3 regions of the Gellertiella sp. DMC107 genome follow, and region 2 is predicted to be linked to each of the others. Evidence: predicted binding sites of a transcription regulator. Region 2 holds the regulator's gene; each other region holds the start of a gene.
What was found. The regulator LexA, encoded in region 2, represses DNA repair genes until DNA is damaged. The targets are predictions, from matches to a motif close to TGTTCNNNNTGTGTTCNG.
Positions count from the first base shown of each region.

Region 1: ACT54B_RS01435 (ATP-dependent helicase) is a predicted target of LexA. The motif match lies at 2,229-2,246, and genes of this name have one in related genera.
Region 3: ACT54B_RS15100 (helicase-related protein) is a predicted target of LexA. The motif match lies at 2,915-2,932, and genes of this name have one in related genera.

Region 1 is NZ_JBQUZZ010000001.1:316,278-320,533, reverse strand. Features, by position in the region: gene ACT54B_RS01435 (ATP-dependent helicase) at 1-2,186, opposite strand, end outside; gene ACT54B_RS01430 (efflux RND transporter periplasmic adaptor subunit) at 2,419-3,555, shown strand; gene ACT54B_RS01425 (efflux RND transporter permease subunit) at 3,552-4,256, shown strand, end outside.
Region 2 is NZ_JBQUZZ010000003.1:273,235-277,490, forward strand. Features, by position in the region: gene ACT54B_RS12075 (beta-galactosidase) at 1-1,123, shown strand, start outside; gene lexA (transcriptional repressor LexA) at 1,335-2,057, shown strand; gene ACT54B_RS12085 (ComEC/Rec2 family competence protein) at 2,011-4,256, opposite strand, start outside.
Region 3 is NZ_JBQUZZ010000004.1:261,671-265,926, forward strand. Features, by position in the region: gene ACT54B_RS15100 (helicase-related protein) at 1-2,685, opposite strand, end outside; gene phbB (acetoacetyl-CoA reductase) at 3,590-4,256, opposite strand, start outside.

The DNA of each region.
Region 1 (4,256 bases), on a different contig from region 2:
TGGGCCCGCTTCCAGCCCGGGGAATTGTAGGAGTTGGCGAAGGGATCGGCCCGGTCGAACCGGGACTGGCCATAGCCGCCGCGTCCGCCATAGCCGCCATAGGAGGTTTCGGATTCCGCCACGTCCACATGGGCGGGGGGAAGTTCGTCGAGGAAGCGGGAGGGCAGGGTCGATTGCCACAGGCCGTGGATGCGCCGGTTGGAGACGAACCAGATATGGCAGCGGCGCTTGGCGCGGGTAATGCCCACATAGGCAAGCCGCCGCTCTTCCTCGAGACCGGAGCGCCCGCCTTCATCCAGCGCCCGCTGGTGGGGGAAGAGGCCTTCTTCCCAGCCCGGCAGGAAGACGGTCTCGAATTCCAGGCCCTTGGCGGAATGCAGCGTCATGATCGAGACGGCGTCGAGATCCTCGTTCTGCTCGGCATCCATGACGAGCGCCACGTGCTCCAGAAAGCCGCGCAGGCTCTCGAAGGCTTCCATCGAGCGGATGAGTTCCTTCAGGTTTTCCAGACGGCCCGGGGCTTCGGCTGATTTATCCGCCTGCCACATGGCGGTATAGCCGCTTTCGTCGAGAATCTGTTCGGCCAGCTGCGTGTGCGGCGTGTTTTCCAGAAGACCCTGCCAGCGGCGGAAATCGGTGACGACGTCGAACAGAGCCTTGCGGGCCTTCGGTTTCAGTTCGTCCGTTTCGATGATGTCGGCCGCCGCCTGCAGCATGGGAATGTCGCGGGCACGGGCATAGTCGTGCAGGTTGCGGACGGTCGTGTCGCCGAGCCCCCGCTTCGGCGTGTTGACGATCCGCTCGAAGGCGAGATCGTCTGCGGGCTGGCAGACGAGGCGGAAATAGGCCATGGCGTCGCGGATTTCGAGCCGTTCGTAGAAGCGCGGGCCGCCGATGACGCGGTAGTTCAGACCGAGCGTCACGAAACGGTCTTCGAATTCACGCATCTGGAAGGAGGCGCGCACGAGGATCGCCATATGGTTCAGCGGATGCTTCTTGCGCTGAAGCTGCTCGATTTCCTCGCCGACGGCGCGGGCTTCCTCTTCGGAATCCCAGGCCGCGTGAACGATGACCTTCTCGTCATCCGGGTCGGTGCGTTCCGTGAACAGTGTCTTGCCGAGACGGCCCTCGTTGTGAGCGATCAGGTGGCCAGCGGCACCCAGAATATGCTCGGTGGAGCGGTAATTCCGCTCCAGCTTGATGACCTTGGCGCCCGGAAAGTCTTTCTCGAAGCGCAGGATATTATCCACCTCGGCGCCGCGCCATCCATAGATGGACTGGTCGTCGTCGCCGACGCAGCAGACATTCTGCGGCTCGCCTTTCGGGCGCTGGGCGAGAAGGCGCAACCACATGTACTGCGCGGTATTTGTGTCCTGATACTCGTCGACGAGGATGTAGCGGAACTTCTGGTGATAGTCCTTCAGGATGTCAGGATTCTTGCGGAAGATCGCGATGGGATGCAGCAGCAGGTCGCCGAAGTCGCAGGCATTCAGGGTCTTCAGGCGGTTCTGGTAGGCGGCGTAGAGCTCGCGGCCCTTGCCGTTCCCGAAGGAACGCGCATCGCCTTCCGGAATGTCGGCGGGCAGCAATCCCTTGTTCTTCCAGCCGTCGATCATGCCGGCAAACTGGCGGGCGGGCCAGCGCTTGTCGTCCAGACCTTCCGCCTGGATCAGCTGCTTGATCAGGCGAATGACGTCGTCCGTATCGAGGATGGTAAAATCGGACCGCAGGCCTGCAAGCTCGGCATGGCGGCGCAGAAGCTTCACGCCGATCGAGTGGAATGTGCCAAGCCACGGCATGCCTTCCACCGCATGGCCGGCCAGAACGCCGATGCGCTCCTTCATCTCGCGGGCGGCCTTGTTGGTGAAGGTGACGGCGAGGATCTGGCTCGGCCAGGCGCGGCCGGTGGCCAGAATATGCGCGATGCGGGTGGTGAGCACCCGGGTCTTGCCGGTGCCGGCGCCGGCGAGAACCAGCACGGGACCATCGACGCTTTCCACTGCTTCGCGCTGTTCCGGGTTCAGCGTCACCAGGTAGTCAGGCGTCGCCTGGCTGGCCCCGCGGGCAGCCAGCGCCCGCGCTGCAATGCCCGAAGGCTGCGGCGCGGATTGCGGCTGCACAGGCTTGACCGGCTGTGGCGCCTGATCCTCATCGAAGAACGGAATGTCGTCGTATATATTTGTCATCAGCTGTAATGTAGCGATTATCCGGGGAAAGGCCAGAATCAATGTTCGCCTTTCATTCTACCGGATGGCCTACAGGCTTTGAGGCGTAAGTCAACAAACCTTACCAAATCTTCATCTCGCGGCATGCGGTATCGGCTTGCCCGTTCGAGCAAAAAAACCATATTGAAACGAACATTGCCGGGAGCAGGCGACCTCCGTCGCCGTTCTCCCGCTTCTTCTGCCGGAGCCACGAATGAGACTTGCTAAGCAACTGGGCTTGAGCCTCGGGGTGCTTGTCGCCGGGGCGGCCATCGCCGTCTGGTTTACCCCGGAGGGGGCCGCCCTTCTGGCGCGCGCCAGCGGAAAGCCCGCGGAGAGGACGGCGGCTGCCGGGGCGCAGGGACAGAGCGGTGCGGGTGGCGGGCCTGGCCGGCGTGCAGACGGACCGCCGCTGGTGGTGGTCGTGTCCGTAACCGACGGCGTGGCCAATGCCCGTCTCGATGCCATCGGCACCGGAGAGGCGCTGAATTCTGTCACCGTGATGCCGCAGGGTTCGGGCGTGGTGACGCAGCTGAACGTCAAGCCCGGCGATGCGGTCAAGGCCGGGCAGCTGCTCGGCCAGCTCGACAACCAGTCCGAGCTCCTGGCGCGCGACAAGGCGGCGGTGACGCTCAAGGGCTCTCTGGAAACCAAGAAGACCTATGAAGGCTCCAATGCCTCCATCACACGGCTGCAACAGTTCACGGCGGGCGTGACGGCGGAAGAAGCCCAGCTGGAGCTGAACATTGCCGAAGCCGATCTGAAAAAGCGGGATATCGTGGCGCCAGCGGATGGGGTTGCCGGGATCGTCCAGGTCAGTCTGGGAGCCTATGTCACGCCGTCGACCCCAATCGTGGTGCTGGATGACCGTTCGTCATTGCTCGTCGATTTCTACGTCCCGGAACATTTCGTATCCTATCTCAAGGCCGGCATGGCGCTCGAAGCCCGGACGATTGCCTTTCCCGGCGAAGTATTCGAGGGCGTGATCGCGGCCGTCGACAACCAGATGGACGCGGTCAGCCGCACCATCCGGGTGCGGGCGAAAATCGGCAACGGGGATGACCGGCTCCGGGGCGGCATGTCCTTTACCGTCACTCTTCGCTTCGCGGGGGAACACTATCCGGCCGTCGATCCGCTGGCCGTGCAATGGGATGCCGAAGGGGCGTATGTCTGGCGTCTCGCGGAGGGCGACAAGGCGGAGAAGGTGCGCGGCGCCGTCGTCCAGCGCGATGCGGACCGGGTGCTTTTCAAGGGTGACATCAAGACCGGCGACCGGCTGGTGACGGAGGGCGTCCAACGCCTGCGTCCCGGCATGGAGGTCAAGGTCGACAAGCCGGGAGCGGGCGCATGAGCGGCGCCGGCGAGGACCTGACGGCGACCGATCCGGTTGCGGAAACCGCCGCTGCCGCCGCTGAACCGGCCGGAGCGACGGATACGTTCACTGCTCTCTTCATCCGCCGGCCGGTGCTGGCGCTGGTGTTCAACGCGCTGATCGTGGTGGCCGGCCTTGCCGCCTATCTCGGGATCGAGGTGCGCGAGCTGCCCGATGTCGACAGGCCCGTGATCACCGTCAACACCTCGTTCAGCGGCGCTTCGCCCGAAACGGTCGACGAGCGGCTGAGCCGGGTGGTGGAAAGCGCGGTGTCGCGTGTTTCCGGACTGAAGTCGATTTCGTCCTCCTCCTCCTACGGCTCAAGCCGTGTCACACTCGAATTCGTCTCGGGCACGGATATCAATGTCGCCTCGACGGATGTGCGCAATGCGCTGTCCCGGGTCACGGGCCAATTGCCCGAGGAGGCGGACGAGCCGCAGGTGGTCAAGGCGGACGCCGACAGCCAGCCTGTCATGCGGCTTGCGATCACCTCCGATACGCTCGGCATGGACGATCTCACGCAGCTTGTGGAAGACGAGATTTCCGATCGACTTGCCGCCGTTCAGGGTGTTGCCGATGTGGAAACCTATGGCGATGCGGAGAAGGTTTATCGGATCGATGTGAACCAGGCGGCGCTTGCCAGCCGTGGCCTGACCTTTTCCGATCTGCAATCGGCCCTT
Region 2 (4,256 bases):
CAATGCGGAAAAGGAACGGAGGCTGCGCACCGGCGATCCCGACCAGGTCGCCTTCAACCACGATCTTTATCGCGCCACCGGAAAAGGCCGCGTGTGGGTGATGGAACAGCAGCCCGGCCCCGTGAACTGGGCCGCGCATAACCAGTCGCCCGACGATGGAATGGTGCGCTTGTGGACATGGCTCGCCTATGCGCATGGGGTGGATATGGTGGCGTATTTCCGCTGGCGTCAGGCCCCCTTTGCGCAGGAACAGTTTCATGCCGGCCTGCTGCTGCCGGATTCGACCCCGGATCAGGCCTTTCATGAAACCGCCCTCGTGGCAGCCGAGCGAAAATGCCTGCCTGCCGCGCAGACCAAGGCGAAGGCGTCTGTTGCCCTTCTCATGGATTACGAATCGCGATGGGCGAGCCGGGCACTTCCGCAAGGAAGAACCTATTCCGCGTCCGCGCTTTGCCTGGACTGGTATGCAGCCCTTTCCCGCCATGGCGTGGATGTGGACATTATCAATCAGTCCAGCGATGTCTCGGATTACCGGCTGGTGCTGTGTCCGGATCTGCTGATCGCCGATCCCGGCTTCATCGCTCGCCTCCAGGCTTCCGGGGCGAAGGTGCTGTTCGGCCCCCGCTCCGGCAGCAAGACAGGAGACATGCACATTCCGGACGGACTTCCCCCGGGGCCGCTCCGCGATCTTCTCTCCCTGAAGGTGGTTCGTGTGGAAAGCCTGCCCTCGGCTCTCGGTGAACCCGTGCTTTTCGGCAATCGACAGTTCGCTGCCGGTACCTGGCGGGAAACTATCGAAACGGACGAGCCGGTCTTGGCTACGTTCCAGGGACCCTATCGTACCGGAGCGCCCGCCATCGTCGGAAATGACAAGGCCCGCTATCTCGCGACGATCCCCACGCCCGATTTCCTTCACGCTCTGATGCGCGACTCACTGGACTGGGCGGGTGTCGCATGGATGCCGGATCTTGGCGACATCCGGATTGTCCGGCGGGGCGAGCTGAGCTTCGCGTTCAATTTCGGGAGCGAGACCACGGATCTGGAGCTGCCGGCGAAGGCGGATATTCTCGTGGGCGAAAAGGCAATTGCGCCCTGCGGTGTCACCATATGGAGACAAGGCTGAAACGCCGCATGAGCCGGATTTGAGCCGCTCGTTCCACCCGTCCGGGGCCTTATCGGGACCCGGGCGGTGGCGCTTTCTCACCCTTGGGGAAACATATAAAAATTTCATCGATCCTTTGCTGGCTTTAATCGAATATTTGCCACTTGCGGAACACAAATGGAACATATAGGGTCCGTTCTGGATTTGTTTCACGATTCTGGGGATTGGCGAGATGCTGACGCGCAAACAACAGGAATTGCTGCTCTTCATTCACGAGCGAATGAAGGAGTCGGGTATTCCGCCTTCTTTCGATGAGATGAAGGATGCCTTGGACCTTGCATCGAAGTCCGGGATTCATCGGCTGATCACGGCCCTGGAAGAGCGCGGCTTCATTCGCCGCCTGCCCAACCGGGCCCGGGCGCTCGAGGTCATCAAACTGCCGGAGGCCTATACGCCCAGCTTGCAGCCGCGCCGCGGCTTTTCGCCGAGCGTGATCGAAGGCAGTCTCGGAAAACCGCAGCCAGCTCCCGCTCCGGCAAAGCCCGCCCCCGCTCCTGCCAATGATGCGACGACGGTTGCAGTGCCGGTCATGGGCCGTATCGCCGCCGGTGTCCCGATCTCGGCGATCCAGAACAACACGCACGAGATTTCCGTGCCAGTGGAGATGCTGGCGAGCGGCGACCATTATGCGCTGGAAGTCAAGGGCGACTCGATGATCGATGCCGGTATCCTGGATGGAGACACGGTGATCATTCGCAATACCGCCAGTGCGACCCCCGGCGATATTGTCGTGGCGCTGGTTGATGACGAGGAAGCGACTCTGAAGCGGTTTCGGCGCAAAGGCGCGTCCATCGCGCTCGAAGCGGCGAATCCCGCCTATGAAACGCGCATTTTCGCGGCCGATCGGGTCAAGGTTCAGGGAAAACTGGTCGGCCTGATTCGTCGCTATCACTAGGCAGGACTGCCAGGGGTCGGTTCGAGCCTGCGTTAGGCTCCGCACCTGTGAGGAGCCGCTGCAGGGTCTCGGGGACGGGATTCCTTGGGCCTCCGGTGTGCCAGTCATAGGTTCTGTTGGCGAGCCAGGGTCGGTCGAGACGCGTATAGGACGGTTTGATCACGACTGCCCCCGTAGCCTCGTCGAAGCGGATTTCCTCTGAACCGGTCATGCGGAGAGTATCTCGGCTGATCAGCAGCGCGCCCGAGCGGCATTCCGTGAAACCTCTTCCGGTTCTGGCCACAACGATATCCGCAAGATCACAGGCAATGCCCGTATAGATGCTGTTGACGACAAGCGCGACGGTATGGTCTGCCGCCTTTCCAATGCACCAGGATCGATCCTTGCAGGCAAAGCGCTGCCCGGAGAGCAGGTCGATTGTGGTTGCCAGCAGACCGCGTTCAACGATCTCTTCCGTATCCGTCAAGGGCCGATAGCGGTCATCCGGTTGGTCCTTCCGGCCTGCACTGTCGGGTTCGACCGTCAGGGGTGGCATGACGTCGCCCAGACCATATAGTCTTTGCCACTGGTCCGTAACAAAGGATTGGCCTGAGGGATCCGCAGTCCAGAGGCGTCCGGACGAGACAAAGGCGGCCACCTCTCCCCCTTCGTGCAGAACAAGGTCAGGCGGTTTTTCACGGGGCTCCAAAGCATAGAGAAATCCGGCTGCGAGCAGAATCACAAGTCCCGAGATCCTCAGCGGGGTACGCAGGAGGCATAAAATCAGAAATCCTGAGCCGGCACATAAAAATGCCGAAGCGGGAATCGGGAGCACCGTAAGTTCGCCGCCGATTGCCGCCACCTTATTCCCGACGGCAATTACAGCGCCCAGTCCAAGCCCCATAAGCTTCAGGGGCACGACATCCAGTCCTACAGGCATGAGCAGCATGGCTGCCAACGCCATGGGCATGACCAGCATATCGAGAAGGGGGGCCGCCAGCATGTTGGCGAGGAAGCCTTGCAGCGGGAAACGCTGGAAATGGGCCATGGAGAAAATGGCCGTGGACAGACCGCCCACAAGCGCCGTCGCGGCGATCCCGGTCAATAGCCGGGCCCCGCGGCCGACGGCACTGAGCACAGGATGGCGGGACTTCGGCCTCTGGGGCTTCCCCCACCTCGCCCAGGCTTCGTACACGGCTATCAATCCGATCGTACCGGAAAAGGAAAGCTGAAAACTGGCCGACAACCCGGCGGACGGGCTTTGGATCAGGATGATCCAGGCGGTCAAGGCAACGGTGCGCTGGCTGATGGCCGGACGATCCGCCAGGACCGCGCCGAGAGAGAGCAGCATCATCAGAAAGGCACGCTCCGCCGAAACGGCAAAGCCGGACAGAAGATAGTAGCTGCCCGTCCCGATCACGGCGCCCACCGCCGCCAGTTTCTTGCCCGAATAGGCATGACTGAAGCCGAGGGAAAGACTGAAGACCGAGCGGAGCCCGATAAAGAACACGGCGGCCGCCAGCACCATATTCATCCCGGAAATGGCGATGATATGGGCCAGACCGGATTTCCGGAGCGTTTCGACCGTATCGCGGGAAATCGCCCGCTGCTCGTTGGTTATCAAGGCAGCCGCCAGGGCCCCCTCGTCTCCGCCAATGGTTCGGCGGATGTGTTCTCCAATGGACGAACGAGCCCGGGCGATGCGGAGGAAGACCCTGTCCGCCGGGGACGCTGCCGCCGGTGGCGGCCCCTGCATCCTCGCTGGTGCTCCGTAGAAAAAGCCGCTCGCGCCGGTTCCCGAGAAATAGGCGGCGAAAGAGAAATCCATGGCACCGGGTGCGGCCGGCCCAGAGGGAGGCGAAAGACGCGCCCGACCGACGAGAATTTCACCCGCTTCGAAGGGAGCGGGTTGACGGGCGGTCAGCGCGATTTCGTGTGGCGGTCTCCGCAACTGCGGCGACCGGGTCGAGATCACCGCCAATCGATAACGCCATTGCCTTTCGCCACTCGCTTCCCGATCGAGGATGCGGGCTGTTACGACAGTCGTCACCGGCTGGTCCAAGAGGATGGTCGCGGATCGGGCCGTTTCAAAAGCCGCCAGCAGTGCACCCGCAGCAAACAGAGCGAAGCCCAGTGCGATGGCAGCGACGACGGGCCGCCTCCGCCGGAGCCACCATGCGGCAAGGAGGGCAAGGCCGGCTGCTAATGCAGACAGGTCCG
Region 3 (4,256 bases), on a different contig from region 2:
GGCCGGACGCCACAACAGCACCGGCTTTACCTCCGCCGGTGCCGCCTCCGCGGTAGCAACGTCGGGTTCGCCAGCCACGGCTTCGCTTTCGGCAGCTGCCGCCGGCTGTTCGGAAGCAACGGCGGCTTCCCCTTCGGATTCGGAGGCAGCAGGCGCCTCTTCCGAAGACAGATCCGCACTGGCAGCCTCCTCGGCAGCAGCGCCGGCGCCTGTATCGGCAGGCGCCAGAGTCGCGAGGTGGGCATGAGCCTCTTCGGCACTGACGGAATCGGCACGATAGCCGAGGCCCTTCAGGATTTCTTCCATGTCATCCGGGGTGGCGCCAAGAATGGAAAGCATGGCAGGCGTGCTGGTAAACCGACGGCCGTCATAGGCGCCATCGGGACGCGGCGTGGTGCCGGGCTTCCACTGCAGAAGCGGACGGATGATATCGGCCAGTCTTTCCAGAATATCGATCCGGACGGCCCGCTTTCCGAGGAAGCGGAAGCCGGCAAGCTTGTAGAACGTCCGTTCGAATCCCGGGTCGGTGACAACCGAAGTGCGGCCGGCCGCGAGCGCCGGGATAAGCTCGCCATAGCCGGGCTTGTCCAGGCCATCATTGGCCAGTGCCCACAGAAGCGTGATCAGCTCCGCCGGGGCAGGCTTCAAAAGAGCCGGCATGAAGATGTGATAGGCGCCGAAGCGGACGCCGTAACGACGCATGGACGCACGGGCATCCTGATCGAGCGATTTCACATCTTCGGTCACGTCGCGACGGAACAGAACACCGAGATTTTCCACGAGCTGGAAGGCAAGCCCCTTTGCCAGCCCCTGCAGGTCTTCTGCACGGGAAATATCGTCCAGCGGCTTCAGCACCGTGGAAATGTGATGATTCACGAAGCGCTCGATTCGGGCCGCCACATGTTCGCGGGCAGGGCCGGTCAGCTGTTCGTCCGCCAGCACGATCACGCGGGGGCGCATCGCATGGTCGCTGGCCGAAAGACGGGCCACCGGCTCGCCGAGCCAACGAACATAGCCATCGGCACCCAGCGCCAGGTCGCCATTGCCCGAGGCGTGCAGCCGTGCGGCCCGCGCTTCGAATTCGAGCGCAAGCGCCCTTTGGGCGGCCGCCTGGACGGCTTTCGCTTCGGGTCCATCGGACGCCGTGACCGGAGAAAACCGGAACCCGGCCAACTGTCCGACATGATGTCCTTCCACGAAGACATCCCCATTCACACTGATTTCAGCTTCCAGCATCGCATTCTCTCTCAGGCGCTTCATGAGCACAGATGTCCTGCGATCAACAAAGCGTTTCGTCAACCTCTCATGTAACGCGTCGGACAACCGATCTTCGATTTCCCGCGTCTTTTCTTGCCAGTGTGTCGGATCGGCAAGCCATCCAGGACGATTGGACACATAGGTCCAAGTCCGTATCTGCGCAATGCGGGCCGACAAGGTGTCGATCTCGCCTTCCGTCCTGTCGGCGCGGAGCACCTGCTCGGCCATGTAATCTTCATTGACCGCACCATGTCGGACAAGATCCGAATAAAGAGTGGCAATGAGTTCCGCATGCTGGGCAGGAGTAATGCGCCGATAATCGGGCAGCGCGCATGCTTCCCACAGTTTTTCTACCCTTTCGGGAGTGGTCGCAATATCCTGAATCTCCGGGTATCGCGCAAGCAGTTCCAGCGCCTGCTGGTCCACCGCAGGCAAAGCACGGGTCAGACCCTGGACCGGCGGCGCCACTTCCAGACTGGCCCGCAGGGCCTTTATCGATGCGAAGTCCAGTTCCTTGCTGCGCCATTGCAGAACGCGAACGGGATCGAAATGGTGGGTTTCGATTCGCTCGACCAGTTCCGGGTCGAAGGGATCGACTCGGCCCGTCACTCCGAAAGTGCCGTCGCGCACATGCCGGCCGGCACGGCCCGCAATCTGTCCGATCTCGCCCGGATTGAGGTCGCGGAACTGGTATCCGTCGAACTTTCTGTCCTGCGCAAAAGCAACGTGGTCCACATCGAGATTGAGGCCCATGCCGATTGCATCGGTGGCGACCAGATACTCGACATCGCCATCCTGGTAGAGGCCGACCTGAGCGTTGCGGGTTCGGGGGCTGAGCGCCCCCAGTACGACCGCTGCCCCGCCGCGCTGACGACGGATCAACTCTGCGATGGCATAGACTTCCTCCGCGGAGAAAGCCACGATGGCGCTGCGCTTGGGCAGCCGGGTAATCTTCTTGGAGCCCGCATAGGCAAGCTGGGAGAGGCGCGGACGCTCCACCACGGTGATTCCCGGAAGCAATTGCTCGAGAATGCCCCGCATGGTGCCCGCACCCAGAAGCAGGGTTTCATCCCGGCCTCGCAGATGCAGGATGCGATCGGTGAAAATATGCCCCCGCTCCAGATCGCCGGCCAACTGCACCTCGTCGATCGCGACGAAGGCAGCGCGGGTTTCCCGCGGCATGGCCTCGACTGTGCAGACCTGAAACCGGGCCTGCGGCGGAACGATCTTCTCTTCCCCGGTAACCAGCGCCACATTCTGGGCACCCACACGCTCCACCACACGCGTGTAGACCTCGCGAGCCAACAGGCGCAGAGGCAAACCGATTACGCCGGTGCCGTGCGCAACCATGCGCTCGATGGCATAATGGGTCTTGCCCGTATTGGTGGGGCCGAGGACCGCGGTAACGCCGCGACCGCTCAGGATCATCGGTTGCTTGATCAAAATGTCATTCCATCAGGCAGGCGAAAGCCGGCATGACCGGCGTGGGTGAAGCACACATGGCGCTCTCGGGACGCAAACACAAGGGCTTATGGCCGGTTACGGGTAAAGAAGTTCCGATAACCGCTCAGCTTCGTCGCAAATGCCCGTTTGCGACCCGCGATTAACCAATGGAACAGCCCCTGAACGAATCGCCGACGAATCGCTGACCGCTTCGCTTTCTCTGTTTGTTCCCTACTACATGTTGTGTTGACCGAAGCGATACGAACAAAACGGGGCTTCGAACGCCCAGGTCGAGGTCCGTTCTGGCTCTGCGAGCGTTAACCTTTTCCGCAGGAGCGGGAACGGATGATTAACATACTGTTAACTATGAGACTTCAGGTGCAAACCGGAGTTCGCGCCAGCATCGTTAACACATTGTCCAAAAACGGAACGAATCACAGACGAATCGCTTACCTCGCTCATTTCCCTATTTGTTCTCCACAATATGTAGTATAGCAACGGGTTATTGCTAACCATTTCGGCGCTCGGCGTCGCATGGCATTCGCCTTTCCGGCGCCAAAAGGGTTAACGGACGGGGAGAGTGCCGAAACGAGAACCATCAGAAGATTTTGGCGCGCGGATTTGGGGAGAAAAGGCAACTGCGGAGAAGGCCTGTTCCAAACCGGGATTAACCTTTGGAACAGCGCTGGAACGAATCGCTGACGAATCAACGACACCGCCGGTTTCCCGATTTGTTCACCGCAATATGTTGTGTAAAAACAATTTGTTAACCATATGAAACGGTGGATAACGCCTCGTCTCGGGGCCTCTCCGGAGGTGAAATTAACCTTTTTGGACAGACAAAAGGCGGCCCGAAGGCCGCCTTCCAATCGCATCCAGGTTCTGGTGTTCAGACGAAGAACTGACCGCCATTCGCCGAAATCGTGGAGCCGGTGATAAAGCCCGCATCGTCGGAAGCCAGAAACACCACGCAACGGGCGATTTCCTCGGGCTCCCCCAGCCGGCCAACGGGTATCTGCGGAATGATACGCTCGTTGAGGACTTTTTCCGGAATGGCGCGAACCATCTCCGTTCCGATATATCCGGGGCAGATGGCATTCACCGTAATGCCCTTGGCCGCTCCTTCCTGGGCTAGCGCCTTGGTGAAACCGAGATCGCCCGCCTTGGCCGCAGAATAGTTGGCCTGGCCCATCTGGCCCTTCTGACCGTTGATGGACGAAATATTGATCACCCGTCCGAAACTGCGCTCCCGCATGCCGTTCCAGATCGGATGAGTCATGTTGAAGAGGCCGGTGAGATTGGTACCAATTACCTCACCCCACTGTTCCGGCGTCATTTTATGGAACATGGCATCGCGGGTTATGCCCGCATTGTTGACGAGAATATCGATCGGGCCCAGCTCGGCCTCCACCCGGGCAATTCCCTCGGCGCAGGCCTGATACTGGGACACGTCCCACTTGAAGACCTTGATACCGGTCTCTGTCTCGAAAGCCTTGGCCTTTTCGTCATTGCCGGCGTAATTCGCGGCGACGCGGTATCCCGCATTCTTCAGGGCC